4 regions of the Sphingobacterium sp. InxBP1 genome follow, and region 3 is predicted to be linked to each of the others. Evidence: riboswitches for the same ligand, from Rfam matches in the RefSeq annotation. Region 3 holds a riboswitch; each other region holds the start of a gene.
The links. A riboswitch is a leader RNA that binds a small molecule or an ion and turns the genes downstream of it on or off. The one in region 3 is predicted to bind S-adenosylmethionine.

Region 1: it holds a riboswitch for S-adenosylmethionine, as region 3 does, so the genes downstream of both, K7A41_RS14225 (methylenetetrahydrofolate reductase) here and metE (5-methyltetrahydropteroyltriglutamate--homocysteine S-methyltransferase) in region 3, are expected to answer to the same signal.
Region 2: it holds a riboswitch for S-adenosylmethionine, as region 3 does, so the genes downstream of both, K7A41_RS09730 (O-acetylhomoserine aminocarboxypropyltransferase/cysteine synthase family protein) here and metE (5-methyltetrahydropteroyltriglutamate--homocysteine S-methyltransferase) in region 3, are expected to answer to the same signal.
Region 4: it holds a riboswitch for S-adenosylmethionine, as region 3 does, so the genes downstream of both, K7A41_RS20600 (5-oxoprolinase) here and metE (5-methyltetrahydropteroyltriglutamate--homocysteine S-methyltransferase) in region 3, are expected to answer to the same signal.

The regions. Positions count from the first base shown of each region.
Region 1 covers NZ_JAINDX010000046.1:452,142-459,769, forward strand. Annotated here, with positions in the region: gene K7A41_RS14220 (protein O-mannosyl-transferase family) at 1-535, opposite strand, end outside; gene K7A41_RS14225 (methylenetetrahydrofolate reductase) at 689-1,645, opposite strand; SAM riboswitch class I at 1,716-1,818, opposite strand; gene rimM (ribosome maturation factor RimM) at 1,914-2,438, opposite strand; gene K7A41_RS14235 (30S ribosomal protein S16) at 2,511-3,032, opposite strand; gene K7A41_RS14240 (UvrD-helicase domain-containing protein) at 3,215-6,565, shown strand; gene K7A41_RS14245 (PD-(D/E)XK nuclease family protein) at 6,573-7,628, shown strand, end outside.
Region 2 covers NZ_JAINDX010000043.1:46,179-53,806, forward strand. Annotated here, with positions in the region: gene K7A41_RS09715 (prolyl oligopeptidase family serine peptidase) at 1-1,280, shown strand, start outside; gene K7A41_RS09720 (glutamine synthetase III) at 1,452-3,641, shown strand; gene K7A41_RS09725 (FUSC family protein) at 3,946-5,922, shown strand; SAM riboswitch class I at 6,048-6,160, shown strand; gene K7A41_RS09730 (O-acetylhomoserine aminocarboxypropyltransferase/cysteine synthase family protein) at 6,416-7,628, shown strand, end outside.
Region 3 covers NZ_JAINDX010000039.1:128,341-135,968, forward strand. Annotated here, with positions in the region: gene K7A41_RS03670 (sensor histidine kinase) at 1-1,485, shown strand, start outside; gene K7A41_RS03675 (response regulator transcription factor) at 1,540-2,229, shown strand; SAM riboswitch class I at 2,381-2,484, shown strand; gene metE (5-methyltetrahydropteroyltriglutamate--homocysteine S-methyltransferase) at 2,559-4,871, shown strand; gene K7A41_RS03685 (hypothetical protein) at 4,942-5,082, opposite strand; gene K7A41_RS03690 (helix-turn-helix domain-containing protein) at 5,455-6,048, shown strand; gene K7A41_RS03695 (hypothetical protein) at 6,070-6,426, opposite strand; gene K7A41_RS03700 (single-stranded DNA-binding protein) at 6,612-7,007, shown strand; gene K7A41_RS03705 (helix-turn-helix domain-containing protein) at 7,188-7,628, opposite strand, start outside.
Region 4 covers NZ_JAINDX010000049.1:134,340-141,967, reverse strand. Annotated here, with positions in the region: gene K7A41_RS20620 (HAD family hydrolase) at 1-459, shown strand, start outside; gene K7A41_RS20615 (hypothetical protein) at 523-1,047, opposite strand; gene K7A41_RS20610 (serine hydrolase domain-containing protein) at 1,245-2,537, shown strand; gene K7A41_RS20605 (DUF3050 domain-containing protein) at 2,670-3,434, opposite strand; SAM-I-IV-variant riboswitch at 3,614-3,708, shown strand; gene K7A41_RS20600 (5-oxoprolinase) at 3,773-4,036, shown strand; gene K7A41_RS20595 (RagB/SusD family nutrient uptake outer membrane protein) at 4,133-5,650, opposite strand; gene K7A41_RS20590 (SusC/RagA family TonB-linked outer membrane protein) at 5,656-7,628, opposite strand, start outside.

The sequences.
Region 1 (7,628 bases), on a different contig from region 3:
TAAAAATCAGCCAACGGTCACTTCCGGCCTGATCGGCACGCACTTCCCACTTGAGTATCGCCCAGAAGACCACTGCCGTACATAGTGAAGACATGGCATATACCTCAGATTCAACAGCCGAGTACCAAAACGTATCACTGAAACTGAAAGCCATAGCTCCGATAGCCCCAGCTCCAAAAACTTGTGCAAAGTAAGCCAAGGGTGACTGCTCTGCCCGCTTGAGCACTTTCTTCACCAAAGCAGTTATTGTCCAGAACAAAAATGCCACAGTCAGGCCGCTACAGCATGCCGAACCGATGTTCATCCAGTAGGCGATTTTGCCAGCGTTGCCTAGTGCCAGGTTTGAAAATATGTTCTGGATGAGAAGGAAGAGCGGTGCTCCGGGCTGATGGGCTATTTCAAGCTTGTAAGCACAGGCAATAAATTCACCGCAGTCCCACCAGCTTACCGTTTTTTCGGCCGTTGCGATATAGACAAATGTAGCAACAAGGCCACAGGCACAGCCGAAGATCGAGTTTAATCTATTGTACGTCATAAGGTGTCAATTGGTTCAAAATTTTATACTCCTTTTTCGGTACGTAAATTATAAAGTAATCTCGAGTTAAAAGTGTTAATTAACACAATTTAACAGCATAGACCACCGGCGAAGGCACCTGGTAGATAGCTTAGCAACCTGTCGCTACCAGAATTAAGCCAGCTTTTCTACAATTTTCTTTGTCGGTCCGGGATTACTCATGGTGTAGAAATGCAGCACTGGGGCGCCAAATTTAATCAGTTCCTGGCACTGCTGCACCAGCCATTCCTCGCCTACCTGTCTGACATCGGCATTTGTTTTACAGGCCGCAACCGCATCGCTCAGTTCTTCGGGAATGTCCAAATGGAAAATGCGGGGCAGGGTAACTAGCTGCTTTTTGGTGGTCAACGGCTTGAGGCCCGGAATAATAGGTACATGAATGCCATTATCCCGGCATTTGATCACAAATTCTTTATACTTATCAACGTTAAAAAACATCTGGGTAACGATAAACTCGGCACCCATATCAATTTTCTGTTTCAGGTACTTAAAGTCGGTATTAAAGTTGGGAGATTCAAAATGTTTCTCGGGATATCCGGCCACACCGATACAGAAATCGGTCTTTTCGGAGGTTACAATATCCTCGTGGAGATATTTGCCCTTGTTCATATCCACCACCTGCTGCAACAAATCGGTAGCAAAAGCGTGTCCGCCTTCCGTCGGTATAAAGTCTGCATCCCCTTTGCGCGCATCGCCCCGGAGTACCAAAACATTATCTATACCCAGAAAATTGAGGTCGATCAGCGCATTTTCGGTCTCTTCTTTTGTGAAACCACCACAGATCAGATGCGGAACAGCGTCCACCTTATATTTGTTCATAATGGCCGCACATATGGCCACTGTGCCGGGACGTTTGCGATAAGAGACTCTCTCCAGCAAGCCACTAGCATGTTCTTTGTAGATATAATCCTCCCGATGATAGGTGACGTCAATAAAAGGTGGCTTGAATTCCATCAGCTCATCCATCGTTTTAAAAATACTCTGGATTCCTTGGCCTTTTGCCGGAGGTAATAGCTCAAAAGAAAACAGTGTCTTTCCTTTTGCGTTCTGGATATGGTCGATAATCTTCATTAAAAATCTGTTTTTAGTTTTGGTTGGCTTACATCGAAACGCACGGATCCGGGAGTATTTATCGGCATGTAACTTATCTTTCCCACATGGAGTAGGGTAGAATTTAGCACCTTGAATAATACAGGTTGCTAAGGCTTCATTGGGTCTAGTCCCTCGGCCTTTCTCTATAAGCGATGCTAATATCGTTTTAAAAAATCAAAACACAAAACTATTTTTCGAAAATCCATAAAAAATAGCAACAAAGTCGACAGTACAATCCGCTACTGCTCTATTCGTTGTACAGATCGATTAACCCTTCCGGCAGGTTGACCTCTATAATTTCTTCCTCCCCATCTATCCCCAAAATGAGATCATCAGACAACGGAAACATCAGTTCCTTACCGTCCATATCTACGGTAGCGACAAACTGCTGTGGAAATTCCTGTACGTCAATAATTTCGCCCAGTTCACCATGATTTTCGTCTATCACCAAAAAGCCGATTAAGTCCGTATATCGAAAATCATCCGGATCACGCTCTGGCATCTTTTCATTGGGTAGATATACCTTCTTACGAACGAGAGGCTGCGCTTTGTCAATATGGTCGACATCTTCGAATGTTACATATGCTGTACTATTTTTCTGCAATTTTATCGTGTCGATAAAATACGGAACAAGCTTTTTGTTCACTTCCAAAAAAAGGACATCCATATCCAGAATTTCGTAGTCTTCAAATTCGAAAAACAGCTGCATCTCACCTTTGAGACCACGCGTCTTGCTGATATAGCCAATATAAAAACTTTGATCTACAGTCATTAGCGTATTTAATATGAGTAAAAAAAGCCGGCTCAGGATTGAGTCGGCTTTCTCGAATACTTTATGAAAGAATTAACCTTCAGTTTCTTCTGATGCTGGAGCTTCAGCTTCCTCTGCCGCAGGCTCTTCTGCTACAGGAGCATTTTTAGCAGCTACAGCAGCAGCAATTTCTTCTTTTTTCTTTGCTTCAGCAGCCAAAGCAGCTTTCTTCGCTTCTGCTTTAGATTGAGCTAAACCATCTTTTTTACCAGAGATTTTAGCTTCCTGAGCTTCAACCCAAGCATTGAATTTAGCTTCAGCAGCAGCTTCATCAAAAGCACCTTTTTTCACACCACCTTGCAAGTGTTTTTTGTAAAGAACACCTTTGTAAGAAAGGATAGCACGTGCAGTATCAGTAGGTTGTGCACCTTTATTCATCCAATCCAAAGCTTTCTCAAAATCCAGAACGATAGTTGCAGGATTTGTGTTTGGGTTGTAAGAACCAATACGTTCGATGAATTTACCGTCACGAGGAGCGCGAGAATCCGCTACGACTACATGGTAAAAAGGACGTCCTTTTTTACCGTGTCTTTGCAATCTGATTTTAGTTGCCATTTTTTAATTTTATTTTATGTATTCAACATATCCCCCGAGCTTCATGCTAGAGGGGACGCAAAGATAAGCATTTAAAAGAAAAAACGAAAACAAAATATGCTAATTTTCAGGATACCAAAGCAGTAACCCATCATTTATCCACGGCACTTGCCAATTCACTTTTTACTTTCTACCTTCATTCCATGAAATCTGTCGCGCCATTAAAAATACTAAAAGCTTCGGCTGGTTCGGGAAAAACTTTTAGCTTAACCTTGCATTACCTGAGCTTATTGCTATCCAATGAAAATAGCTACAGGGAGATTCTCGCCGTCACCTTCACCAATAAGGCTACCGCCGAAATGAAAGAACGCATCCTCTCGGTTCTCCACGGTCTGGCGACGGGAGACACATCGGCTAAAATCGAAGATTTCAGAAAGCTTCTCTTGCAGCGGTACCCAGACTGGAACTCATACTTGATCCAGGAAAAATCATTTCGTGTATACCGTCGGATATTACATGATTATAGCCATTTTACGATCAGCACGATTGACGGATTCTCCCAAAAAGTGATTCGCGCGTTTACCTATGAGCTCAATCTGGACGCTGCATATAAAATTGAGATGAATGTCAACAAAGTGAAAAAGGATCTGACCATCATGCTCAACCAGCTCCTGGACGAACGCCCCGATCTTCTGGATTGGATCATCGCCTACGCGGAGAAAAAGATAGCGAAAAACGAAAACTGGAACTATCGCCAACAGTTAATGGGACTGGCCAGTCTGATCTTCTCCGAAAACTTTCAGGAATTTGATGGATATATCAACTCCGCCAATCCCAGGGAAGTTTTCAATCTGCTGAATCAGGAGATCGACCAGAAGATACGTGCATACACTGAAGCTCTATCCTTGAGTATCGAAACGTTTGGGGAAACCTTCAAAAAGTTTAACCTAACAGAAAGTGAACTTAAAGGAAAATCGCGCAATAAGCTCTTCTCAGCCAGTAAGGTCAACAAGAATGTGGATAAACTCAGTGCTTCGGAAATCGCCAAGCTCTTAGATAAATATGTACAGTTAATCGACAACGAAAATGAGTTTACCGACAGCGACAAAAATGTCCGTTATGACCTGATGGCAGCCTTCACTCCGATTCTGCAGTCTTTTCAGACTTTACAGGAAAGCCTGCCTGCATTTATCGCCTACCAAGCTGTACAGAACAACCTCTATTACTTACGTCTGCTTAAAGAGATGAGCGATCTACTGACCCAATGGCGCAAGGACAACGGTGCCCAGCTTATTTCAGACTCTCAGCTATTATTGAACAAACTCGGCCTTGACGAAAACAGCGACCCCACCTTTATCTGGGAGAAAATTGGAAACCGCTTTAATTACTTTCTGTTTGATGAGTTTCAGGATACCTCCCGTATCCAGTGGAAAAACTACAGTCCTCTATTGATCAACGCTCTCGCTGATGCCACAGGCAGCCTAAGTGAGCACCTGATCGTCGGCGATGTCAAACAGAGTATCTACCGCTGGCGCAATGGGGACTGGCGGATTTTGCTGCAGCAGGTCGAACAGCAAATTGGTGCAGCTTTTCACCTCGCCGATCACACCAAATCTGCCATTGTTGAAAATGGCAGCCTCGATACAAACTTCAGAAGCCTGCCGAACATCATTACGCTCAACAATTACCTGTTCAGCACGATTCCCGGACAGCTGCAGCTGCTGCTCAACGAAAAAGTATATGAGAGCCTAGACCAGGCTGGCAAGGACTGGTGGAGCAGCTCAGGCAATGACAGCATGCTCGTACAGGCCTATCAAAACAGTCAGCAGGAAATACCGGAACACAAGAAAAACCGAGCCGATAAGCTGGGCTCCATCGAAATCGCATACCTTCCTGTGGCCGATGGCCGCTACCGCAGAAACCAGGTCGTGGAGCAATCCCTGCAGATGCTCTGCGAAAAAATAAGGGAATGGCTTCTGACGCAACGATACGAGGCTGGGCAGATCGGCATCCTCGTGCGTAGCAACGCCCAGGCAAGACTGGTGATCCAAAAGCTGATGGATTTCAAAAAAGAGCATCAGCTATCGCTGGAAGTGATATCTGGTGATGCCCTGTCTCTGGCCAGCAACGATGCGGTGCTCTTGCTGGTCGAAACGCTGAAGGCGCTGGTATATAACTCAGACAAGCATAGCATCCATAAAGCAAAAATGGTCTACCTGTACCAGACCATTCAGCAAAAGGTACTGCCACAGGAAGCCTGGCTGAGATTTGCCGCCAACGACATCCGGGCGCTGGACGGTTTTCTGCCTCAGCCTCTGATTGATTCCTGGGAAAGTTGGCAAAAACAACCGCTGGTGCACTTGATCGAAAAGCTCATTGAAATCTATGGACTCACCTCAGCCCACAACATACACCTTCCCTACCTTCTGGCATTCAAGGATATGATTTCAGCATTTTCAGCCAACGGCGAGCGCGGAATTGTCCAGTTCCTGGAATTCTGGGAAGAAGATGGAAACCGTGCTGTTCTACCCTCTAATGGTGACATCAACGCCATCGAGGTAAGTACCATACACAAATCCAAGGGGCTTGCTTATGATGTCGTCATGCTGCCCTTTTGCTCCTGGGATCTGGACGGAATGATTAATGGGGACTTCTGGATCGACACATGGGATACACCTTTTGCGCAGTTGGGCAAAATCCCGATAAAGTATACATCCACAGTCGGCAAATCCCTGTTTTTCAAACAGTATTTTGAGGAGATGTTATTCAACTATATGGATGCACTCAATACATTTTATGTGGCCACCACGCGCGCGGTTGAACACCTGTATATTACTGCCCCGGCGTTTAAAGAATCGGTGGACAAAAAAACGGGAGAAATCACAGGTTACGACCTCAAAAATGAGTATATCAGCGATATATTGTACCAGGTACTCGACTCTCCTGAATCTCCCTTTCCCCTGACCGACGCGGCGCTTCATATCGATCAGGTCATCAGGCGCGAAAAAAAAGACAGCGCCGACGAGCAGATTGTGTCGTTGGAATCCTATCCGATTTCCAGAGCACTGGAAATGGCGCTGGAAAAATCCAGTACCCGCAGTGTCAATGACATCATGATGCTTGAAAAAGCAGCTCAGTATGGTATATTGGCACATGAGATTATGTCTCAGATCTCCAAAGAGAAGGACATCCCCAAACTCGTGCATCAATTCATTCAGGCGGGTGTCCTCTCGAAAGAGGACGAACCTTTCCTGATGCAGGAGATCAACCAAATCTGGCATCACCCGATCATCAACGGTTGGCTCACCGGAAAGTATAAAATCTGGAATGAAGCCAGCATTATTACCTCCGAAGGTGAGACCATCCGGCCGGACAAAGTCTTTACTTCCAAGGAAGAGACCATCGTGCTCGATTTTAAGTTCACGCAGACCGACTACGTCGGCCACAAATATCAAGTAGACAACTACAAAAAGAATCTGGAGAATCTGGGCTATCGCAATGTTAAGGCCTACCTGTACTATGCGAAATCGAATCAGTTAATTGAAGTAAAATAAATTCACGATGCAGACAGCCTTTTTAAAATTAGTAGCAGAAGATATCAAAAGACGTTTCGGCAACGATCTGAGCGAGATTGCCATCGTGTTTAATAACAAGCGGCCCATCACCTACCTCAAAAAACACCTAGCCGATGTATATGGGCAGGCGATCTGGTCCCCACAGTTTTTTACTATCCAGGAATTTTTCAAACGGTCGACAGAGGCAACCGAGGCCAGTCCATTGGGCCAGTTTTTCCTGCTCTTCAACATCCACAATGAGCTCCTGGCGGCAGAAGGCAAAGAAGCAGAGACCCTGGAAGAATTTTACCCTATTGCAGAAATTATATTAAGCGATTTTGGGCAGCTGGATTATGACCTCGTTCCGATCCAGCAGATCTATATGGAGCTCTACGACAATACGAAAATTGATATTGCATTTCAACACCTGACGCCCGAACAACAGGGCTTTATACGGCAGTTCTGGCAGGCCTTCTCGATTGCAGGGCATAGCGGTGTGCAAGAGCGTTTCCTACAGCTCTGGAAACGGCTTCCTGTATTATACGACCGTTTCAAGGAAAGACTAAAATCACTAAATCAGACCAATTACCCCACCATATACCGGGAGCTGGCCGAAGGCAGGGCCGCAGCGCAAGACTTTATTGCCTCTTTTCAGCAGGTTCTATTCGTCGGCTTTAACGCCCTGAATAAAGCGGAGGCCAAACTCTTCAAGCAATGGCAGGAGGAAGGACGCGCACTATTTTACTTTGATGCGGATGCTTACTATCTGGAAGACAACATGCAGGAAGCCGGCTTGTTTATCCGCCGAAATATCTTCCAGACCGGATTGGTCAATGCGCTGGGTGACAGCCCGAATATCATTGGCAATAGAACTTCCACGGTAAATCTGTATGCAAGCACCGGCAAAATAAGCCAGACAAAGTTGCTGTATGATATTCTACAAAGCCAGCATTCGGAAGATAAAACAGCAGCCATCTTACTTGCAGACGAAAATCTGCTGGTCCCATTGCTGCAGAGCTTACCGGATGTCAATCCCAATATTACGACCGGATACCCGCTGACA
Region 2 (7,628 bases), on a different contig from region 3:
ACCTCAATTCACACTATGATATCTGGTTCTTTGAACTGGATGGCTCAAAAAAATCCATACTCACCAATGGCTATGGAGCGGCTTCACGCACAACGCTCCGCTATCTACCCCTACAAAGGGAAGAAGAACGGGACCAGCCGCTGATTCTCGATTATAAAAAAGGCGGTTTGCTCACTGCCTTTGACAACAAGACAAAAGAAGCTGGCTTTTACCAGTTCAAAGGACAGCATAACGATCCCAAAAATTTGCTTGTCGAAGCCAAGACGTTCAGAAATATAAGTGCCTCCGCTGATCTGCAGACGATTCTTTACAGCAAGGAGGATTATGCAAATTCACCCAATCTGTATACGAATACGATCAAATTAAACAACGAACTACAATTATCGGATATCAATAGACAACAGGCCAGTTACAATTGGGGAACAGCAGAACTTGTGCACTGGACGACGCCAGCCGGCCATCAGGCTGAAGGTATTCTTTATAAGCCGGAAAACTTTAATCCGGCGAAGAAATATCCGGTCATCGCCTATTTTTATGAGAAACTGTCAGACGGGCTTTATACGTATCAGCCGCCCGCCCCTACTCCTTCACGGCTAAACATCCCATACTTTGTCAGCAACGAATATTTGGTATTCGCTCCCAATATTAGCTACGAAACCGGGTATCCTGGAAAATCGGCTGAAGAATATGTTAATTCGGGTATGCGGCATCTTGCCCAAAACCCTTGGGTCGACAGTACCAAAATGGGTATTCAGGGGCAAAGCTGGGGCGGCTATCAGGTCGCACACCTCATCACCCGGACAAATATGTATGCTGCCGCATGGGCAGGTGCTCCTGTAGTGAATATGACCTCAGCATACGGCGGCATCCGCTGGCAGTCGGGTATGTCACGGCAATTCCAGTATGAGCATACCCAAAGCCGTATCGGCAAGACATTATGGGAGGCGCCTGAACTCTACATCGAAAACTCACCGTTGTTCCATCTGAACAAGGTCAATACACCGGTTGTCATTATGGCTAACGATAACGACGGTGCCGTGCCTTGGTATCAAGGAATAGAAATGTTCACCGCATTACGCCGCTTAAATAAGCCTGTTTGGATGTTAAATTATAATGGCGATGAGCACAACTTGATGCAACGCCAAAACAGAAAAGACATCCAGATTCGCGAACAGCAGTTCTTCGACCATTATTTAAAAGGGGCTCCCGCCCCCAACTGGCTGAAGAAAGGTGTACCAGCAACACTAAAAGGAATAGACTGGGGTCTGGATTACAAGTAAAAACGATAGAAAGAGGTCAATTTTAACAAATCGACCTCTTTTTTTTAACACAACAAGCCCAGAAAGTCATATTTTTTCAAAAAAAACATAAAAAAATTTCAGTTTTCCATAAAAACACAATATTTTTGAAACACAAAATCAACAAAACTGTAATTTAATTATAAAATACAAATGTCGAACCTAAGATTCAAAGCAGTAGAAGCAGCAGGATCACGCCTGATTGCTCCATTTGAAAAAGTTGAAACTAAAAAAGCAACTGACATCTACGGAAAAAACGTGTTTTCCGTAAACAAAATGAAAGACTACCTTCCTAAAAACTCATATAAGGAGTTAGTTGCATCTATTGAAGAGGGACAGATTATTTCTCGTGATCTTGCTGAGCACATTTCTCAGGCCATGAAGACATGGGCACTTAATCACGGCGTGTCTCATTACACACACTGGTTTCAACCTTTGACTGGTTCGACAGCTGAAAAGCACGATGCATTTTTTGAACCTGATGATGACGGAGAAGCGATCGAAAAATTCACGGCCGATGCTCTGGTACAGCAAGAGCCCGATGCTTCTTCATTCCCTAACGGTGGTATCCGCAATACTTTTGAAGCTAGAGGATATACCGCATGGGATCCTTCTTCCCCAGCGTTCATTTATGAGACAGGCGCAGGCAAGACTCTTTGTATTCCTACTGTTTTCGTGTCCTATACAGGCGAGTCTCTCGATTACAAAGCACCTTTATTAAAAGCCATCAACGCGGTCGATAGAGCAGCGACGGATGTTGCGCAATACTTTGACAAATCCGTCACTAAAGTAAACGCTTCACTTGGTATTGAACAAGAATACTTCTTAGTAGATCTTTCCTTATACAATGCCCGTCCGGACCTTCAGTTAACTGGCCGCACATTATTTGGCCATATGTCAGCCAAAGGCCAGCAATTGGAAGACCACTATTTTGGAGCTATCCCTGAGCGTGTACTGGCATATATGGTGGATCTCGAAAACGAAGCGTTAAAACTAGGCATCCCTCTAAAAACACGTCACAATGAGGTTGCGCCGTCTCAGTTCGAATGTGCGCCAATGTACGAAGAAATCAACTTGGCGATTGACCACAACCAATTATTGATGAACGTCATGGAACAGGTCGCTTTAAGACATAACTTTAAAGTCTTGTTACATGAAAAACCATATTCAGGTGTAAATGGCTCCGGCAAACACAACAACTGGTCGTTAATCACCAACACAGGTGTTAACTTGTTATCTCCGGGCAAAACGCCAAAAAATAATCTGATGTTTTTGACCTTCTTTGTCAACACCATCAAAGCAGTATACGAGCATGCAGATCTGCTGCGTGCTTCCATTGCCAGCGCGAGCAACGACCACCGTCTAGGCGCGAATGAGGCTCCGCCAGCCATCATTTCGATCTTCTTGGGTTCCCAACTGGATGAGCTATTGGAGGAAGTGGAATCTGCACGTGTAGCCAAAAAAGTAAAAGCTGAAGCGAATTTATGGCACGGTATTCCGAAAGTTCCGGAACTAAAATTAGATAATACAGATCGTAACCGTACTTCACCCTTTGCCTTTACCGGTAATAAATTTGAGTTCCGCGCCGTAGGTTCTTCTGCGAATTCAGCGTTGCCAATGACGGTATTGAATGCGATCGTCGCAGCGCAGCTTATCGAATTTAAGGCTGAAGTGGACAAACAGATCAAAAAAGGCACGAAGAAGGATCTGGCTATTCTCAATGTTGTTCGTAAATACATTAAGGATTCAAAAGCGATCCGTTTTGAAGGAAATGGTTACAGCGAAGAATGGGAAAAAGAAGCCGCTGCACGTGGTCTTTCTAACATCAAATCTACTCCTAAAGCCTTAGACGTCTATGTGAAAGAGGAATCATTGGCGTTGTTCGAATCACTGGGCATTTATTCAAAACGCGAGTCAGAAGCCCGTCACGAAATTTTGCTGGAAAACTTCTACAAGAAACTTCAGATTGAGGCACGTGTCATCGAAGAGATGGTCAATAACCAGATCGCACCGGCATGTTTTAACTATCAAAACGAACTTATCGAAAATGTGAAAGGCCTAAAAGAACTTGGCTTGGCAAAATCAGCATATAGCTCCCAGCTGAATTTCATAGAACGCATTTCCACGCATGTAAATACGATCCTTGAGCAAACTGAGGCGATGCGTCAAGAGCGTAAAAAAGCAAATCAGATTGAGGATGTACGTGAAAAATCAATCGCTTACGATGAGCTGGTCAAACCTTATTTTGATGTGATTCGCTACCACGTCAATAAACTCGAAAAAATCGTGGATGACAAAAAATGGCCTCTGCCTAAATTAAGAGAGATCTTATTCTTAAGCTAATCTTCATCATAATTTAAAACACGAAGAGCATCCAAGGGATGCTCTTCGTGTTTTAAGAGACCGCTATCAGCTGCTCCCCCGCCTTATTCCGTCGCCATTTGCGGTGACGGACACAGTTTATACTCGTTCGCTACACGCATACACATCAAAATAAAAATTTAAAAAAACTAGATAAACCCAAACAAATAAAATGTTTGTGAAAAATATAAAGTATTTTATTTGTATTTTTGTCGCATTAGTAATAAACTGATTGATGAACTTTGTATTATTGAAAGAGAGATGCTATCCGATTTGTAGCCAAGTTATGCGGTTCGTTCAAGGCGAGCATAGTGGTGACGCGCTGCGCAATGTATCGATCAGTATTTTGCCGAGCTTGGCAATTTTCGTAATGGGAGCTTCGGCCAGTACTGCTATCGGCATTGGCGTGGGATCTTTGTTAACCACATTGACCGATCCGCCCGGCAACCGAAAAGACAAGCTGGCTTCCGCAGCCATCTGTATCCCGACCTTTTTTGTTGCTTCGCTGCTAACGGCTTATCTATTTCCTCACCATTGGCCATTAGTCATTCTGCTTGCAATAGCTGGATTCGTCTTTACCTTATATGGTTTATTTGGTCCACGCTATGCTGCAATAGGCAATATGACACTCATTTTAATGAGCTTTGTTATTGGTCTAGCACCAAAGGATCCGCTAACCGTGAGTCTACAAATTACCAGCGGTGCAACGATTTATTATTTTTTTAGTCTCCTACAAGCTTATGTACATCCCTATCGGTCATTAAAATACGCCATGTCCAATGGCTTTAGAGGTTTATCTCAATTTTTGCTTGTGCGCACCCAATCCTATGATCCGGCTATCCCGCTCGAAACGACTTATAGTCGCGTTGGAAAAGTCCACAGCCAGATCAGTGAACAGCAGGAGTTGATCCGTTCTCTGCTGTTCCGCGAACAAAAAATCATCGGGCAGCAGTGGCACAAAAGCAATTATTGGCTCAGTCAGGTTTATGGCTTGATCGATCTGCATGAATTGATTACCGCACTGGACCACGACTATGATTCCATACGGAAAAACCTTTTGAATACTGGCAGCCTGCCTTTGATCCGGCGTGCCATTCAGGTTCTGGCAGTAGAAATAGATAGCTTTTCCCAGCCCAAAAAACGGTTTCGATATGCACAGCAGCTTTACTATAATAATGTTAAACTTGGAGAAATCCTTGCCGAACTCACCGGAATACAGCAGCAGCAAAGCGGAACTGCTCGTGTCATTCTTCGATCGATTATCAATAACATGCAAGCCATTATCGAAGTGCTCGGCCGCATTCAAGTGGCTTTCTATCAAAATCAGCAAATCCGGGACAGCATAGACAGCACAGAATATCAGCAATTTATCAACCGTCCCCTGAATAGCCCAAGCGGTATAAAAAGTCAGCTCCACCTCAAAAATCCCTTGTTTCGCTTCGCTCTGCGGATGGCTTTGCTTTTTGGTGCCGGCGCGTTAATTGGAACACTTTTGCTGGATTTTAAGTATACTTATTGGATCCTGTTGACTGTTGCAATTGTCGCAAGGCCCGCTTTCGCAATGACCAAGACCCGTAATATTGAGCGAATATTGGGGACAGCTTCAGGTATTTTAATCGGGATACTCAGCCTGACCTATTGTAAAAACCTTTCCATATTGCTTGTTCTTTCAGCAATGGGGCTTTTTGGCTTTTTCCTGTTCAACCGTTCCAACTATATGGTGAGCGTCATTTTTATTACATGGGGTATTGTTATCGCGCTCAATTTATTTGAAGGTAATATCGATGTGATACTGGGCAGCCGTATGATATTTACGCTGATGGGCGCGCTACTTGCTATCGCTGGCTACTTTTTAATTCCGGTACGCCAAAGCTCCGGCATGATTCAGCTGGCCAAAGATGTGGCAGATTTCAACCAGCAGTATTTTCAGATCATCAATAAAAGATTGTCGCACAATCTACAGAGCACGTTCGATATCCGCTTAGCCCGCAAAAAAGCACAGACCGCCATGGCTCAGTTTTCAGAAACCATCTCTCAACTCAAAAAGGAACCGGAGAAAAAATGGATGAATTGGACGCATATTCACCATTTTCAGGCGCTCTCATATCGTGTCAATTCGCATTTGGTCGGCCTATCCATTTCACTGGGTAAGACCAACAATGACAACTTGCACGACGACATAGAGGCCAGAATCAATGAATTAAAACCTTTATTAAAGGATCTGGAACAAACGGCCACACAGCTCCAAGCAAGCAAAACTTAACACGGAAATGATTCCTGAATTAATTAAAAATTGTTTTTCTTTTGCATTAATAGAAAAGAAGTTTATATTTGTATTGTCTTCTGAAGAAGATTTCTAATCAACACCTCCCTTAATCAGCAGGTCTTGATTTATAAAGAAGTGGCGAGAGACTGGCTCTATGACCCACTGGCAACCTTCAATTTGGTTGAAAAGGTGCCAAATCCTGTCCAAAACAATATCGTTTTGGAGCATATAAATGAAATAAGACAATGATTATTACATTACAGCAAACTATCCACACTTTAGGTTCCTATGAGACGAGCCTATTAACAACGAAAGAAGTACAACATCGCATTTCTATGGCTATGCGAATGCGTATGCATATGCACCTTTCAGCTTGTTAAGAATCATTTCCTCTTTTCTGGATAACGATGTTAACAGACCTGCCTGACGGGTGTGTATGCTTCTATTTACCTTATTAATAATTTTTTTGAAACCTTAAATCCGAAATATTATGTCTACAAAAAAGAATTTAAAATTTGAAACACTACAAGTTCACGCTGGCCAAGTGGCTGATCCAACCACCGGATCAAGAGCTGTACCTATATATCAAACAACCTCATTTGTATTTGAAAATGCCGAACATGGCGCTAATCTGTTTGCGCTGAAACAGTTTGGTAATATCTATACACGGATCATGAACCCGACAACCGATGTCTTCGAGCAACGCATTGCTGCGCTGGAGGGGGGCGTCGCAGCTGTAGCTGTCGCTTCCGGACAGGCTGCCCAATTTATCGCGCTCACCAATATTCTGGAAAGTGGTGAAAACTTTGTTGCTGGTTCCAACCTCTATGGCGGCACCTTCAACCAATTCAAAGTATCGTTTAAACGGCTAGGGATTGAAGCGCGCTTCGCCGCAGACGCAGAAGCAGATAAGATCGAAGCATTGATCGATGACAAAACTAAAGCGATCTATGTGGAAACGATTGGTAATCCCAGTTTTAATATCCCAGATTTTGAAAAGATCGCCGCTGTGGCCAAGAAATACGATCTGCCACTCATCGTTGACAATACCTTTGGGGCAGGCGGCTATTTATTTAAACCGCTCGAGCACGGTGCTCATGTCGTTGTTGAATCAGCGACCAAATGGATCGGAGGCCATGGAACAAGTATTGGAGGTGTCATCATCGACGGAGGTAATTATAATTGGGGAAATGGCAAGTACCCTCAGTTTTCTGAACCATCCGAAGGTTACCACGGTCTGGTATTTTCGGAAGTATTTGGTGAAAAAGGCCCTTTTGGCAATATTCAGTTCGCTATCCGCGCGCGGGTTGAAGGATTACGTGATTTCGGTCCAGCACTTTCGCCGTTCAACTCCTTCCTTCTTTTACAAGGACTTGAAACGTTATCTCTACGCGTACAACGCCATGTGGACAATACACTGGAAGTAGCCAAATGGCTTGAGGCTCACCCACAGGTGGAAAAGGTAAATTATCCGGGCCTGAAAAGTTCCCCAAGTTTTGCCAATGCGCAAAAATATCTGAAAAATGGTTACGGCGCGGTCCTGTCCTTTCAATTGAAAGGTGATGCCGCTCAAAAGGCAAATGATTTTATTGATAGCCTCGAACTGATCAGCCATCTAGCCAACGTCGGAGATACCAAATCACTGATCATCCACCCTGCAGCAACGACACACCAGCAGCTTAGCGAAGCCGAACAGGCAAATG
Region 3 (7,628 bases):
GCCTTATATCCCAATGTGATCGAAATCAAAAATTCGTTTTACGAAACCTATATCAAAAGACCCGAATATCAGAAATATATCAAATTCTCGGTCTCTAATGAGCTAACCGATGATAATCTTGTACAAGCTTTTATTGTACTGAATGCTTCAAAGGTTGACAATCCGGTCGAAGGAAAAGATGACAGCACCCGTTTTGTGATTCCATTGATTGATCCAATGGCTAATCTACAGACAAAATTCAGGGTGGCCACATTACCGCCCAAAGAAGATTCGAAACTTTCAAAAACCATCTCTGACCTAGAGAAAAGACTGGATTTTCTGAACAGACAAAACTCTTGGCAGGTTTTCAATGTCTATGACTCCGTGGCCATGCTGGGAGGCAAAAAGGCAGACTATATCGAGGACGTCGCCATCGGAATGGAGCTGGCAAACAGACCACTGAAAGACAGGATCAACATCATTACTGTCCAGGACCTTTTGAAGGATGAATTGGCGCAGCGTGACATCAAAGTCCCCTTTAATATTGAGATTTGGAGCACAACCAATATTTTACTGACCAACATTCTGAACGAAGCTACGTTAAACAACTCGAAGAATACCACCAAATACTCGACCCCTTTATTTAAAGGGGATATCGGTGCAGCACCGGGCAAACTTACAATCTATTTTCCCAACAAAAAGGCCATTATCGCAGACAACATGGGCTATCTGCTGCTGCCAATGCTTGCATTATTGTTCTTGTTAGTCGGCTGTTTTGCCTATACGCTCATTATCATTTTTAGGCAGAAGAAAGTATCCGAAATGAAAACGGACTTCATCAACAACATGACTCACGAGTTTAAAACACCTGTAGCTACGATCATGATTGCAAGTGAATCGCTCAAAGATCCGGATATTAATGCGGATCACAACCGCGTGCAAAAACTGGCCAATATCATTTACGACGAAAACGTACGTCTGGGCAACCATATCGAGCGGGTACTTGATCTGGCGAGGCTGGAAAAGGAGACCCTGAAACTTAACCGCGAAGATGTACATATCAATGATCTTGTCTCCGCGGTCACGGATAGCATGCAATTGCGGATGCAGAATATCGGCGGAAAATTCAGCATCGACCTGGCCGCCACAAAAGATCTCGTCGTAGGGGACGAGCTGCATTTTTCGAATGTATTCTACAACCTTTTGGACAATGCGATTAAATACAGCAAAGGCAACCTGCACGTCCAGATTAATTCCAAAAATACAGGGGACAGCATTGTTGTCACGATCACGGATAACGGGATCGGCATGAGCCGCGACCATCTGCAAAAGATTTTTGACCAGTTTTACCGCATCCCCACAGGGAATGTTCATAACGTTAAAGGTTTTGGTTTGGGACTGAGCTATGTTCAGGATATTTTAAGAAGACTCAACGGCAGGATTACCGTAAAAAGTGAGAAAGACAAAGGCACGACCTTTGAAGTAATTTTGCCCTTAAAAAAATAACACGTTCCTTTTTTGTATATTCAAGGAACATTAGTGAAAATTAATAGATTCATTATGCAAAAGATATTATTAGCAGAAGATGATCCCAATTTGGGGGATCTTTTAAAGGATTATCTCGAATTAAAGGGAAAGTTTGATGTTACGCTCTGCACTGATGGAGATGAAGCTGTTTCCCAGTTCAAAAAGAACGATTATGACTTATGCATTTTTGATGTCATGATGCCCAAAAAGGATGGCTTTACCGTCGGGCGTGAAATCCGTAAAATAAACAGTACCGTACCGATCATCTTCGCCACTGCCAAAGGCATGATGGAAGATAAAACCGAAGCCTTTGAACTGGGCGGCGATGACTATATTACCAAACCATTCCGTGTGGAGGAACTCTTGCTGCGTATTAATGCCCTGCTGAAACGTAGCGTAAGAGACAAAGAAGAAGAGATCGTCGCTGACAAATTTGAAATAGGAGACTACTACTTTGATTATACCAGCCAGCAGATTTCTTACAAAGGTCAGACACAGAAGCTATCTACAAAAGAGGCCGAATTGCTACGCTTGCTTTGCCTGAAGAAGAATGATGTATTGACCCGTGAAGAGGCACTGTTAAAAATATGGCACGACGACAACTATTTTACCGGAAGAAGCATGGATGTATTTCTCAGCAAATTACGCAAATATCTGAAGGAAGATAGTAAAGTAGAAATTGTCAATGTGCATGGAAAGGGCTATAAGCTGCTGGTCAGCTAAAACAAGGGCAGATGGAGACAGTAATAGGTCTCCATCCGCTGTTTTAATGAAAAGAAGAAAATAAAACATTTTTATCTTTAGCAGATTATAAAAAATAAATGCGCTTTTATAAAAAATTTGCATATCAGAAATAAATGTTCTAACTTAGCCTCGCTTATAGAGAAAGGCAGAGGGAATAGACCCGATGAAGCCTTAGCAACCTGTCTCTTGACAAGGTGCTAAATTCTACCCTACTTAACATGGGAATGATAAGCCGAAGTCACCGAATTCTAGTGTGTCCTTCTCTCTAGCAAGAAATATAGTTGAAAAGAAACATTAAAAACATCATTATGTTATTGACTAACAATTTAGGTTACCCGCGTGTGGGCGCATTCCGCGAATTGAAAAAAGCCAATGAAGCCTATTGGGCTAAAAAATCTTCTGTTGAGGAATTATTGGAGGCAGCAAAAAAAATTCGTGAGGGCAATTGGAAAACGCAAAAAGATGCTGGAATAGATTTAATTCCTTCTAACGACTTTTCTTTTTATGATCAGGTCCTGGACTTAAGCCTTACGGTAGGTGCAATTCCAGCCCGATACCACTCACTATTGAGCAAGGTAGATAATAATTACAGCTTAGATTTATATTTTGCTATGGCTCGTGGTTTCCAGCAAGATGGAATCGACGTGACTGCCATGGAAATGACTAAGTGGTTGGATACCAACTACCACTACATGGTGCCTGAATTCACCAAGGACCAACAATTCAAGTTGACTTCTGAAAAATTCCTGAATGAATATAACGAAGCCAGGTCGTTGGGCATCGAAACGAAACCAGTTTTATTGGGCCCGATCACTTACCTATTGATCGGTAAAGAGAAAGAAGCTGGATTCGACCGCATCGACCTATTGGACAGATTAATTCCTGTATACGAACAGATCTTAGCTAAATTGGCTGAGGCCGGTGCGCAATACGTTCAGATTGATGAGCCATTCCTTGCATTGGATTTGGATGCAAAAGTAAAAGCACTGTATCAGCCTACTTTTGAGAAGCTGGCAGCTGCAGCCAAAAACATTAAATTGATCGCGACAACTTATTTCGAAGCCTTAAAAGACAATGAGGATATCGCTGTCAATTTGCCAGTTCATGCCTTGCATTTGGATCTGGTACGCGGCGAAAATCAGCTGGATACCGTATTACCAAAAGTACCTGCCTCTCTAACCCTATCTTTGGGTATTGTAGAAGGGCGTAACATCTGGAAAAACGACTATGAAAAATCGTTGGTTAAAATCAAACAGGCCGTAGATGCTCTGGGCAAAGACCGCATCTGGATCGCGCCATCATCGTCACTACTGCATGTTCCGTTCGACCTGGACAACGAACACAACGAGCAGTCATTACCGGCTGAGGTGAAAAACTGGCTGGCTTTCGCAAAACAAAAATTAGCCGAAGTAAAAGACCTTGCTGTATTGGCAGATGGTGAAGTAGACGCTGCGACCGCAGAACGCTTTGAAGCAAACAAAGCTGCTGCCGAAAGCCGCCGTACTTCCCCATTGATCCATAGACCCGAAGTAAAAGAACGCACCAACAATATCACCGATGACGATGCAAAACGTACATCACCATTCGCTGTACGTAAAGCTGCACAACAGGCTAAATTTAACTTACCTGCATTTCCAACGACGACAATCGGTTCTTTCCCACAGACAAAAGATGTGCGCAAATGGAGAGCAGACTTGAAAAAAGGCGTTATAACGCAAGAAGAATACGATAAAGCAATCGCAGAGGAAACAGAAAATACAATCCGTCTGCAGGAGCAATTGGACATCGATGTATTGGTGCACGGCGAATTCGAACGTAACGACATGGTCGAGTACTTCGGCGAACAGCTGGCTGGATATGCGTTCACGCAAAATGGCTGGGTGCAGTCATACGGCTCGCGTTGTGTAAAACCACCGATTATCTACGGAGATGTGTACCGTCCAAAAGATATGACCGTACGTTGGTCATCCTATGCACAGTCCTTGACAAACCGCCCTGTAAAGGGAATGTTGACCGGTCCTGTAACGATTCTACAATGGTCTTTTGTACGTAACGATCAACCTCGTTCAACGACGACTTACCAAATCGCGCTGGCCATTCTGGACGAAGTACAAGCATTGGAAAAAGCAGGTATCAAGATTATTCAGATTGACGAGCCTGCAATCCGTGAAGGGTTGCCATTGCGCAAAGCTGACCAAAAAGACTACCTCAACTGGGCAGTACGTGCGTTTCGTGTATCTTCATCCAACGTTGCCGATGATACACAGATCCATACACACATGTGCTATTCAGAGTTCAATAATGTGATTGAAGACATCGCTGCTATGGATGCCGACGTCATCACAATTGAAACTTCACGTTCACAGATGAAACTATTGAATGCTTTCGCCGGAGATTTCAAATATCCAAATGATATTGGCCCAGGCGTTTACGACATCCACTCTCCACGTGTACCGAGCAAAGACGAGATGGTAGACCTATTGCGTAAAGCAAAAGCGGTCGTTCCAGCTGAACAACTTTGGGTCAATCCTGACTGTGGACTGAAAACTCGCGCATGGCCAGAAACCAAAGCAGCTTTAGAGTCTATGGTTGAAGCAGCAAAAACTTTAAGAGCCGAATAATTCTTAAACTATATCGTAAGAGCCCAAGGTGAGATCCATCTTGGGCTTTTTATTGCAACCTATTTGACATCTACTTCTGCATACCCTGTTTACCTTTAATGCGTTCTTCTATGGACATCGAACTTGAAGGCAAATTGAGATCGACATTTTCGAGTTTTGCCATCGTTAACGCTTTCAGCACTTCTTTATACTTCTTCAATTTTTCAAACATCAACACTTTCTTGGTCCAGGCCTACGTCAAAGAAGTTCCCGGAAGCTTCAAAGCAAATTTGATCGTTTTCCTTGCGGCCTCCTATCTCCCCTATCAATCAATGTCTGAATGAATTAAGGGTATACTTCCACGGCCTGTACATTATGCCCACTCCAACACTCTTCTTTGAGGACGAAATTGGATTTCAATTAGCGCAAACCTATTGTTCCGATTGTTAAGTTAATACAACAGCTTGTTGAATTGCAAATATTTGATCTTTGCAATTCAACAAAAATACTGATTACTAATCAGTTACAGCAACCTCTTATTATTGGCGTATTATTGTCATATCGTTTTTTTTTAAATTATGAAGCTTTTAACCATTTTCGCCATATGGAAAGTCAAACAATAAATCAGCTCATCAAACAATCAAGAAAGAACAAAGGACTGACACAACAAGAACTTGCAGATCAAGCGGGTTTATCATTAAGAACTGTACAGCGAATCGAAAAAGGAACAGAAGAGATCAGCGGTTTCAGTTTAAGACAAGTCAGTCAGGTATTAGATATTCCTTTAGAACAACTCATTATGCCAAATGTAAATCAAATCAGTATCGACAAAAACCAAAGAGGGAGTATAAAAGCGCTTTATTTAGCTTCTCTAACTTTTTTAATCAACCCATTGCTAGGATTACTCGTCCCAGCAATTCTTGGTTATACCAAACAAAATAAAGACGCACTATATAGTAAGCATCTACGCAAAATAATTACTATACATGCTTCGGGTCTTTTACTTCTTGGAAGTTTCCTGGGTTATATCCTCATTTCAGATTTTCTTGGAATTAAGTTACCCGCTTCTATCACTTATATCTTCGACAGCTGGATTTTTCTCTTAATACCAGTTCTATACTATGCAGTTATCCTCGTATTTACCATCATAAGTTATTTCCGAGTCAAATCGACTGTCCCTAAAACAATTCCGGAGTAGCCATTTTCAAAAAATGGCAGCTTACATCGGCTTTTTCCGGACGAGCAGAATCCAGTTGTTTTCCAATATCAGATAGCCCATTTCATATATAAAATTGTATACCTGTCCTTTGGAATTGACATAGGTATGGGTATGAAACTTAAAATCAAACCCCTTGCGTTTTAACTTTTCCTGCTGAACCTTTACCATCCCCTCCCCGTTCAGCGTCTCCAAAAGAATTCGGCGGTTTTTACGCAGTATATTATTGACATTACGGACTAGGTTAGTCTGGTCACTATTCAGCTTATTGTTATACGCGTTGCGGCAGGAATCATCGCAAAAGCGTTTATCGGATCTCCCTCGTACAGTTTGCCCGCATTCCAAACAAGTTCTTTCCATCGGATTCATTATAAAAATAAACGACAACAAACGGTTACAATCGACTACAGTCGAATACAAATGGTAAATAGACGGCTATTGTTTCATTCGCTTTTCATCTTTGTTCAGGGTCTTTTCACATGTAGAGAAGACAATGACTTTTAACTAAAATTAAGAATTATCGCAAACATTTAAAAATCAAAGCTATGAGTACATTAAGAAACAAAGTACAGTTAATTGGTCATTTAGGAAATGATCCTGTCATCAAAACCACGACTACGGGGACAAGTTATTCGATTCTGCGTCTTGCCACCAACGACCTTTTCAAGAACAAAGCCGGTGAGTGGGTGGAAGAAGTACAGTGGCACACACTCGTCGTCTGGGGCAACCAGAATAATACCATCGAAAAAAAATGTAGCCGTGGGACTAAATTAATGGTCGAAGGCAAACTTACCTATCGGCAATATGAGAACGCTGACGGCCTTAAACAATATGTAACAGAAATAAAGGTAGACAGTTTCCTGATCTTGTCCGAGCGAAATTCTCCAAAAGACGATCTGCCTGCGCCAGAAGAACAAGAAGAGGATCCATTACCCTTCTAGCTTACGTGTTCAAACAAGAAGCAGGAATGTATCTTATTCCTGCTTCTTCGTCATCGCAGTGATTTTAGCCCAATTGGCCACCATCCGGTTTCTCTTGCCAGTACGTCGCCCCCAGATTTAAGCAGACCTGCATCACCAATGAATACGGCACAAGAAGGACGCTCCCATATAGCGTGCTGATTAGACACGTTCAAATTTTCCGTATAGCTTCCAGAAGTAAGCCTTCTCTGCCAACACAAAGTCTACTTTTTTCCAGGCATTCAATACCAAACTGATCTCCTTCTCTTCAAGAAGGTACTTCCCTATAAAAAATTCACTAGACGAAAAATAAAGACCGAAACCGTCATGAAGCGTATGCAGAAGTTCAATATCAACTTCCTCAAAAAACAAAACAGATTGTGCATTCGCTTTAAAATCACCCGGAGCAGGAATGGTATCGACAAACTCCACGGCCATGAAGCGACTTCTGCTTTGTAATGGAAATTCAATGACCGGTAGTTCACTCAGCCTGGTGAGGTAACTGTATACATCCAGTAGATTTTCCCGTTGCAACAACGGAACGTGCACCAGCCGCTTTGTACTTGCCATAGAAATTTCCGGCTGAAAATAATCGTTAAAATT
Region 4 (7,628 bases), on a different contig from region 3:
CATACGATTTCCATTCCAATTGTTAATCAAATTATTGCCATCGGACATGACTTATTGCAGAAACCCATTGAGCTACTTCCGGGTGTCACTGAAACGCTTGAACAGTTAAAGGATCATTATAGACTGGTTGTTGCTACTAAAGGCGACCTACTGGATCAAGAACGGAAGTTAAAAAAATCGGGATTGGAAGATTATTTTCATCATATCGAAATCATGAGTGATAAAAACGAAAAAGACTATTATAAATTACTCAAACATCTGGACTGTCCGCCCGATCAGTTTATGATGCTCGGCAATTCCCTTCGATCAGACATCCTTCCAGTACTCCAAATCGGTGGTTTTGGCGTTCACATCCCTTACCACATTACCTGGGCTCATGAACAGCATGAACTGAATATAAAAAACGAACGCTTTATTGCCCTTCGACGTATCGATGAAGTTTTGCCTTATCTGAAGTAAGGAGCTATTGGTAGCATAAGCTAGTGTCCTATACGCAAAACGCCGGCTTATGCTATCAGGATTCTAGTAGGTTATATTTTCGTTCATTTCGTATTTCATTCCCGGATAGTTGAGAATCCGCCGCATCAGCGCCATCTGGCCACAAAGATAGTCCTGCCGTCCTATGCACATACCAATAAAGTTGAGCTTATTCTCTTCAACAAAAGGGATGTTCATATCGATTTTGAAAATTGCGGCCAGTTCCGCATCATCCACCTCGAGTAAGCGGCGATAAACTTTGGGTGAAATGGCATAAAAGCTATCCTTCAATTCTTTTAAACTGGGGTACTGAAACTGTTCGTCCAAGGTTTTACCCATAAAAAATAAGTCGTGATAGGGATCTTCTTCCTGAAGCCCCAGGACATATGCAATCCCATAACGTACATTGACAAAATTACCGGCCATCCACACGATGTGGTTGGTCTGTCCGTTAATACGTTGGCGTGCATGCTCTTCCGAAATACCGTCCAGCACATTGATAAAACTTTGACTGTGCATCCGGTATGCAGGAATAATGACTTCTAGCTTTGTTGATGTTGGTTTATCCATGGTTCATAGCATTAAAGACGCGATGCGTCTGATTCTTTTCAAAATTAGCTGATTTAACGCATGCTGTACTTGTCGTATGGCAAGAAAAGACGCACTTTATTATAAGTAAATAAAACAATACATGGGCTTTTCTTCTTATAAATATAAATAAGTGTTTCACATAATTTATTTATAACGTATTGCCAATTTAGATAATTATGAAAAAAGCCATCTTATTCATTCTGCCGCTCCTGATACAAATAAGCTGGGCACAAGAATTTCCATCCGCTGCAGATTCCGACCCTGTTAAACTCGGCTGGATGCAGGGATTTCCACCGTCGCAGGATCGCATCATTTCGGCTTTGGACGGCACATTTTTTAAGTTTCCGGCGTTACGCTATAGTGTATGCCATATGCGCCAGTTCTTCCCCACCAAAGTCGTTGCTTCTGCCAGGGCTGACCGCTATACCTTTTCGAAGACGGAGGACCCGGCCATAGATAACATCATTTTCCAACCCCTTGGAGAAGCAGAAACAATCAATTGGGCAGCCTCACTGCAAAAAAATTATACGGATGGTATTATTATCTTACATCGGGGGCGTATTATTTATGAAAAATATTTCGGTGCATTGACCCAGCGTGGCGTACATGCCGCGATGTCCGTCAGTAAAACTTTGACAGGCACACTAGCAGCCCAGCTCGTTGCGGAGGGTCTTCTGGATGAAAACAAGTATTGTCGGGATTACCTGCCCGAACTCGAACATTCAGCTTTTGCTGATGCGACTATACGTCAGGTACTGGATATGACCACAGGCTTAGACTTCAGCGAGGACTATGCTGACCCCAAAGCTGAAATATGGGCCTTCTCTAAAGCAGGCGATCCATTCCAGCTCCAAAGATCTCCTCACGAGCCCGCAAACTATTTCGATTATCTGAAAACAGTTAGAAAAAAAGGCCTGCATGGTGAGGCATTTGGATATAAAACAGTCAATACTGATGTGATGGGCTGGATGATATCCCGCATATTAAATAAACCCCTGTCTGAAATCCTATCCGAAAAAGTTTGGCAACCTATGGGGGCCAATGTGGATGGATATTATCAAATCGATGCGGCAGGTATATGTTTCGCAGGTGGCGGTTTTAATGCGAATTTGCGTGATATGGCCATGTTTGGCGAGATGATACGCAATGGAGGTTATTTTAACGGAAAACAGATTCTCGCAAAGAAAGTAGTCGAATCTATCCGTTCGGGCGGAAGTCAGGCCGCTTTTGAAAAGGCAGGCTATACCAATCTGAAGCATTGGAGTTATAAAAACATGTGGTGGGTGAGCCACAACAGGGATGGTGCGTTCTGCGCGCGCGGCGTCCATGGACAGACGATCTACATCGATCCGAAAGCGGAAATGGTCATCGTTCGATTCGCTTCCCATCCCATAGCGTCCAATTCGGCTAATGATAAGTATTCTCTGCCCGCTTATCAGGCCGTAGCCGATTATCTATTGAAAAAGTGAAATGTTCTCCTACGTTCGGAGGTAAATTTACAGCGGCTTTTTGCCCAGTCATCACGTGGGTCTGTCGCGACAACGTCAGTATATTATAAACAGTTTCTTTACACAGGCGGTTAAATGATAGAAGATTCCCAATTATAAGGAATCTTCTATGGCGTTCCAGAGCTCAATCCGTTTTTGGAGCGCCGCTTTACTTACCAGTTTCATTTCGTGCCAGATCTGATCATTGTCTTTACCGAGGTCAGTGATCATCTGCATCGCCAGCGGGCCATGTTCATCTCCGTCCAGATCAATGTGGCGTTGAAAATAGTAGATAAAGTGATCCAGATCTGATTCAGGGAAGTTGCCTTTTAGTTTTTGCAAAATCGAGGTGAACATCCCCGGAATAAGATCTTCCCTGCCAAAAGTAAAGGCAGCGGCAATTTTGTGAACCTGTCCTTCTTCGATCACTTCAAAGGTAAAATTAAGAAAGTCTTTAATGCGCTTGTCCAAAGTTGTCTGCGCGATAGCCTCAAAAATATTTTTGGACTGCTTTGCATTGACGATGAACTTATTGATCAGGTGCAGATCAGCGCCCATTTTACTCATGGCATCCAGATACATCTCAAAATGACTTAAACGGCGGCCATCGATATATTCGTCAGATTCTTCAGCCAATACAATTTCATTAATCAAATAACGCGTCGACGGATGCTCGCTTGCAAACCAGGGTAACGTTGTACATGTCAATTTTATCTGCAAGGCTTTTAGCAACGACATAAAATCCCATACCGCATAGACGTGCCCCTCTGTAAAAGCACAAAGCCTCTTGACCGTTGTGATCTTTGTATATAAAGGGTGCTGCAATAATACTTCGCGTTCAGCCGCAATGTATTGGTTAATTTCCGCAATTCTATTCATGCCGCAAAAGTATCGTCTTATCATTGCTTTTTAAAGTATTTTCGGTGAGATTACAGTAACATGATAAAGCTGACTTAAAACCTATTGTCAACCAAACGGTCAATGAAATGAGAATATAAAGCATAAATTTAAAAAAATACTGTATTAATTTTTTTAAACCAAAAAAATCTACTAATTTTATAGAGTATTCAGAATTGCATTAGGCAATACCAACCGAGTGCAGACACCGCGGTGGTAAATTAATACGGGTTTTCGACCAAAATAAACGTTTGATGACGCTTATTTCCCCACAAATCTGGATACAGTTTATGGTTTAATCTTTTAAATTTTTAGATTGTATGGCTACAACAGCAAACCTTTATCAGCATTTACTTGAAAAGTTCAGTTATTATTCCCTGGACGAACTCATACAGCTCAACAATGATGTGGTTGTGGGGCAAGGTTGGGGTTCATCTAAAGCTGCCTTTCGGACTGCTTTACTCAGTACATTTTCCAAACGGGGTTTGGACCTTTCTAATATTGTCACCAAAGAAGACGGTTTTACGTCAATCAAACATGTTCCTGTACGTCTGGAACAAAATGTGCTGATTCCTTTACAATAATCTTTATCGGCAAAAAAAGCGCGCCCGAAACGACTTCGTGCGCGCTGCTGTGGTTGGTTTAGGAAATTGCCGATTTAAAAGAAGGCAATAATCTTATTATTTATAGTTTGGATTCTGAATTAACACACCTGCGCTTTTCTCAATTTCTGTTTGTGGCAATGGCCAACGGTAAAATTTGTCTTCAAAATGATAGGGCACTTTACTGTCTTTGACTGCATTGAGTACTTCACCCGCTATATGCCAACGAATCAGATCGTAATGCCGCAGTCCTTCGAAAGCAAGTTCTACTCTTCTTTCATGGCGGATACGGTCACGCATTTTTTCCTTGGTATAACCGGCAGGGAACCCAGGCATCTGGACGCGGCTCCTTAGGGTATTCATGGCAGCGTAAACCGATGGATCTGGCCCGGCGATTTCATTTTGTGCTTCGGCATACATCAGCAGCACCTCTCCAAAGCGCAATACAACCGCATCCTGTTGGCTCAATGTTGAAAAGCCAAAGGGTAGGTTGGCCGGATCCAGGAACTTCAGCACCCCATAACCCGTAGGCCGCGGATTGGACGGTGTATGGATCTTACCGCCGCCAAAGTCGGGATGGTCCACAAAAATTGTTTTGCTCAACCGCGGATCCCGATCTTTAAACGAATTGGCCCGGTCCGTCAGCGGAGATTCACCAAAAGGCAGGCCATCTTTGCATTCATAGGTATCCACGAGGTTTTGCAACGGCGAAGCTGCTATCCAATCGCCTAGGTACATGTCCCAAGGGGCTGTATTATTCGGTGCCAGAAAATTGACCGAAAAGATAATCTCGGGATTGTTCTTCTGTGTTGCGTCGCGAAAGACATTTTCAAAAGCCGTACTCAGGGTATACTCTTTCATGACATCGGTGCATAAATCTTTTACCTCTTTCAAAATTGCTAAATCGGGCACCCCTTTGTCACCATAAGCCGCAAACAGTAAAACCCGTGCTTTCAAGGCTTTTGCTGAACTTGAAGTCGCATGTCCCCCATTGTTGAAATAAGGTTTAGCCGCTAAGTTGGCGATCCCGAAATCCAGATCGGCCCGAATCTGTTTCAGAATATTATCCGCACTTTCCTTTGGCTGACGTTGATTCTCCAAACTGAGGGGAGTCAGCACAAGTGGCACTTCACCATAGATACTGTACAATTGGAAATACACAAAAGCACGGATAAAGCGGGCTTCGGCTTCCATATTTTTCTTCTCTGCATCGTCCATATCCGAGCCGTTGTAGCCCTGAAGCTTCTCGATCAGGCGATTGGCACGTCCTATACCTACATAAGCATCGTTATAAATACCGGTTTCGTAGCCCCCGGTGGTCGGATTTAAGTTCCCACCGACGATTTCATTGACGCTACCTGAATTGAACTGATTGTAGCCATTGTCGGTCAGACAATCCCGGAAAGGCATCCCATAAGAAAAGGCTTCACTCTGCAACGAGGCATATACACCGGCCAAGGCATTATCAAAATCCGATTTTTTGCTAAAATAATTGTCCGAAGCAATCTGATCCAAAGGGTTGAGGTCCAAGGCACTGTTACAGGAAGCTAAAAATAGGCCGGATAGCATCAACGCTGTTATAAATTTCTTTTTCATAGCACTTAAAAGTTAACTTGTACACCAAATGAATAAATCTTGTTTTGTGGATACTGTACCAGATCACCATTTCCATAGCGTTCAGGGTCCAAGCCCTTAAATTTGGTCGCAGTAAGGAGATTATCACCCGAAAAATAAACCCGCAAGCGATCAATTTTATATTTTTTTAATAACCCATCAGGTAAAGTATATCCTAACACGAGATTTTTCAACCTGAAGTATGAGGCATCCTGAATAAAATAGCTGGAAGCCCGGCTGAATTTCTCCGGAGCACTCCAACCCCAATAAATACGGGGCATCGTTGTCGAAGGATTTTCAGGAGTCCAACGGTCTAACCAGTCTTTTGTCGGCGGGCTACCTTGTACAAATGGGGTTACGCCCCAGCCCGAAACATAGGATTTGACGCCATATACGCCTTGTAATAGGGCCGAAAAGTCAAAGCCCTTAAAACTAGCACTTAGATTAAAACTATAGTTCAGCTTTGGATCCACACCGGCTATCATTGTTCTGTCGTTGGCATCTATTTTTCCGTCACCATTGACATCCCGATACTTCAGATCGCCGGGCAGTGTATTATCATTAAACTGCTTAGGCGAACCTGCTACTTCTGCTTCTGACTGGAATATGCCAATGACTTCGTAGGTATAAAAGCTGTCCATTGCATAGCCATTTTTTTTGATCGTATAGCCGCCGATTTCAGGTTCTCCAAATTTGACCAGCTTGTTTTTGAAACGATCGAGGTTTGCCCCTAGCTGATAGCGCAAACCTTCCAATGCGCCCGTGGTAAGCTGATTACGATACGTAATTCCTAATTCAATGCCTTTATTTTCAACGATACCGTCATTGATATTTGGGGCGCCCAATCCGACGATTGCCGTGATCTGCGACGGGCGTAGGATATCGGTTGTCCGTTTCTTATACCAGTCGAAAGTAATATCCAAATTTTTGAACAGGCTTAAATCTACCCCGACATCTGTCATGGTCGTTGTTTCCCATTTGATCAGTGGGTTGGTCAGTCTTTGCTGTGCCACCCCCGATTGCAGGCTATTGTTATCAAATGAATAATTACCGGTAAGTCCCAATACAGGCTGGTATGGATAATTTAAGGAATAGCCATTCACATCCACTACATTCTGATTTCCAAGTTGGCCCCAAGATCCACGGATCTTCAAATTATCCAACCAACCGGAAGCGAATTCCTTGACAAACGATTCTTCCGATACACGCCAGCCTGCAGAGAAAGAAGGAAAGGCTGCCCAACGGTTTTTACCGTAAAACTTGGAACTACCGTCGTAACGCATATTGGCTTCCAAGAGGTATTTCCCTTGATAATCATAGTTCAACCGGCCGAAATAAGAGATCAGCGCCCATTGGTTGGCTGTCCCGTTTGCCCGTTGAATATCCGATCCCCCGGCATTTAATTCTGTTAGCGTATCGTCAACAAAATTCTGTCTGAAGCCCTGGAGGTAAGTATACTTACTTTTTTCAATACTATATCCAGCCTGAGCTTTGAGGTGGTGTGCCCCAAACGCACGATCATAGTTCAGGTAGGTAAATAAGTTGGTGTAAATGGTCTGCTGATCCTGATCTGTCAGTCCCTTTCCCAAATCCAATGTTGTTCCGAGCGTGCCCGTATGGTAGTAATATTCATCTAACGTTGATTTATAATCCTTGTACTTGTCCATATTGAAATTATAGGCCCCTTTGGTGTACCAGGAAAGCCCCTTAAACAGCTGTACCTCCATCCAAGCCTGCAAATTGGCCGCATAGTCATCGGTATTGTAGGTGAATTTCCGGTCCAATACCGCCATAGGGTTTTTATTGTTGTACTCCCAGTCGTAAGCTTTGTAAGTATACCGTCCGCTACCATCCGGCAAAAATGGGCCATAAGTTGGTGCCTGCGACATGGCCGACAGGAACAGGTCTTTGGATCCGCCCGGGATAGATTCGGTATGCCCAGTTTTGAGCAAGATATTTG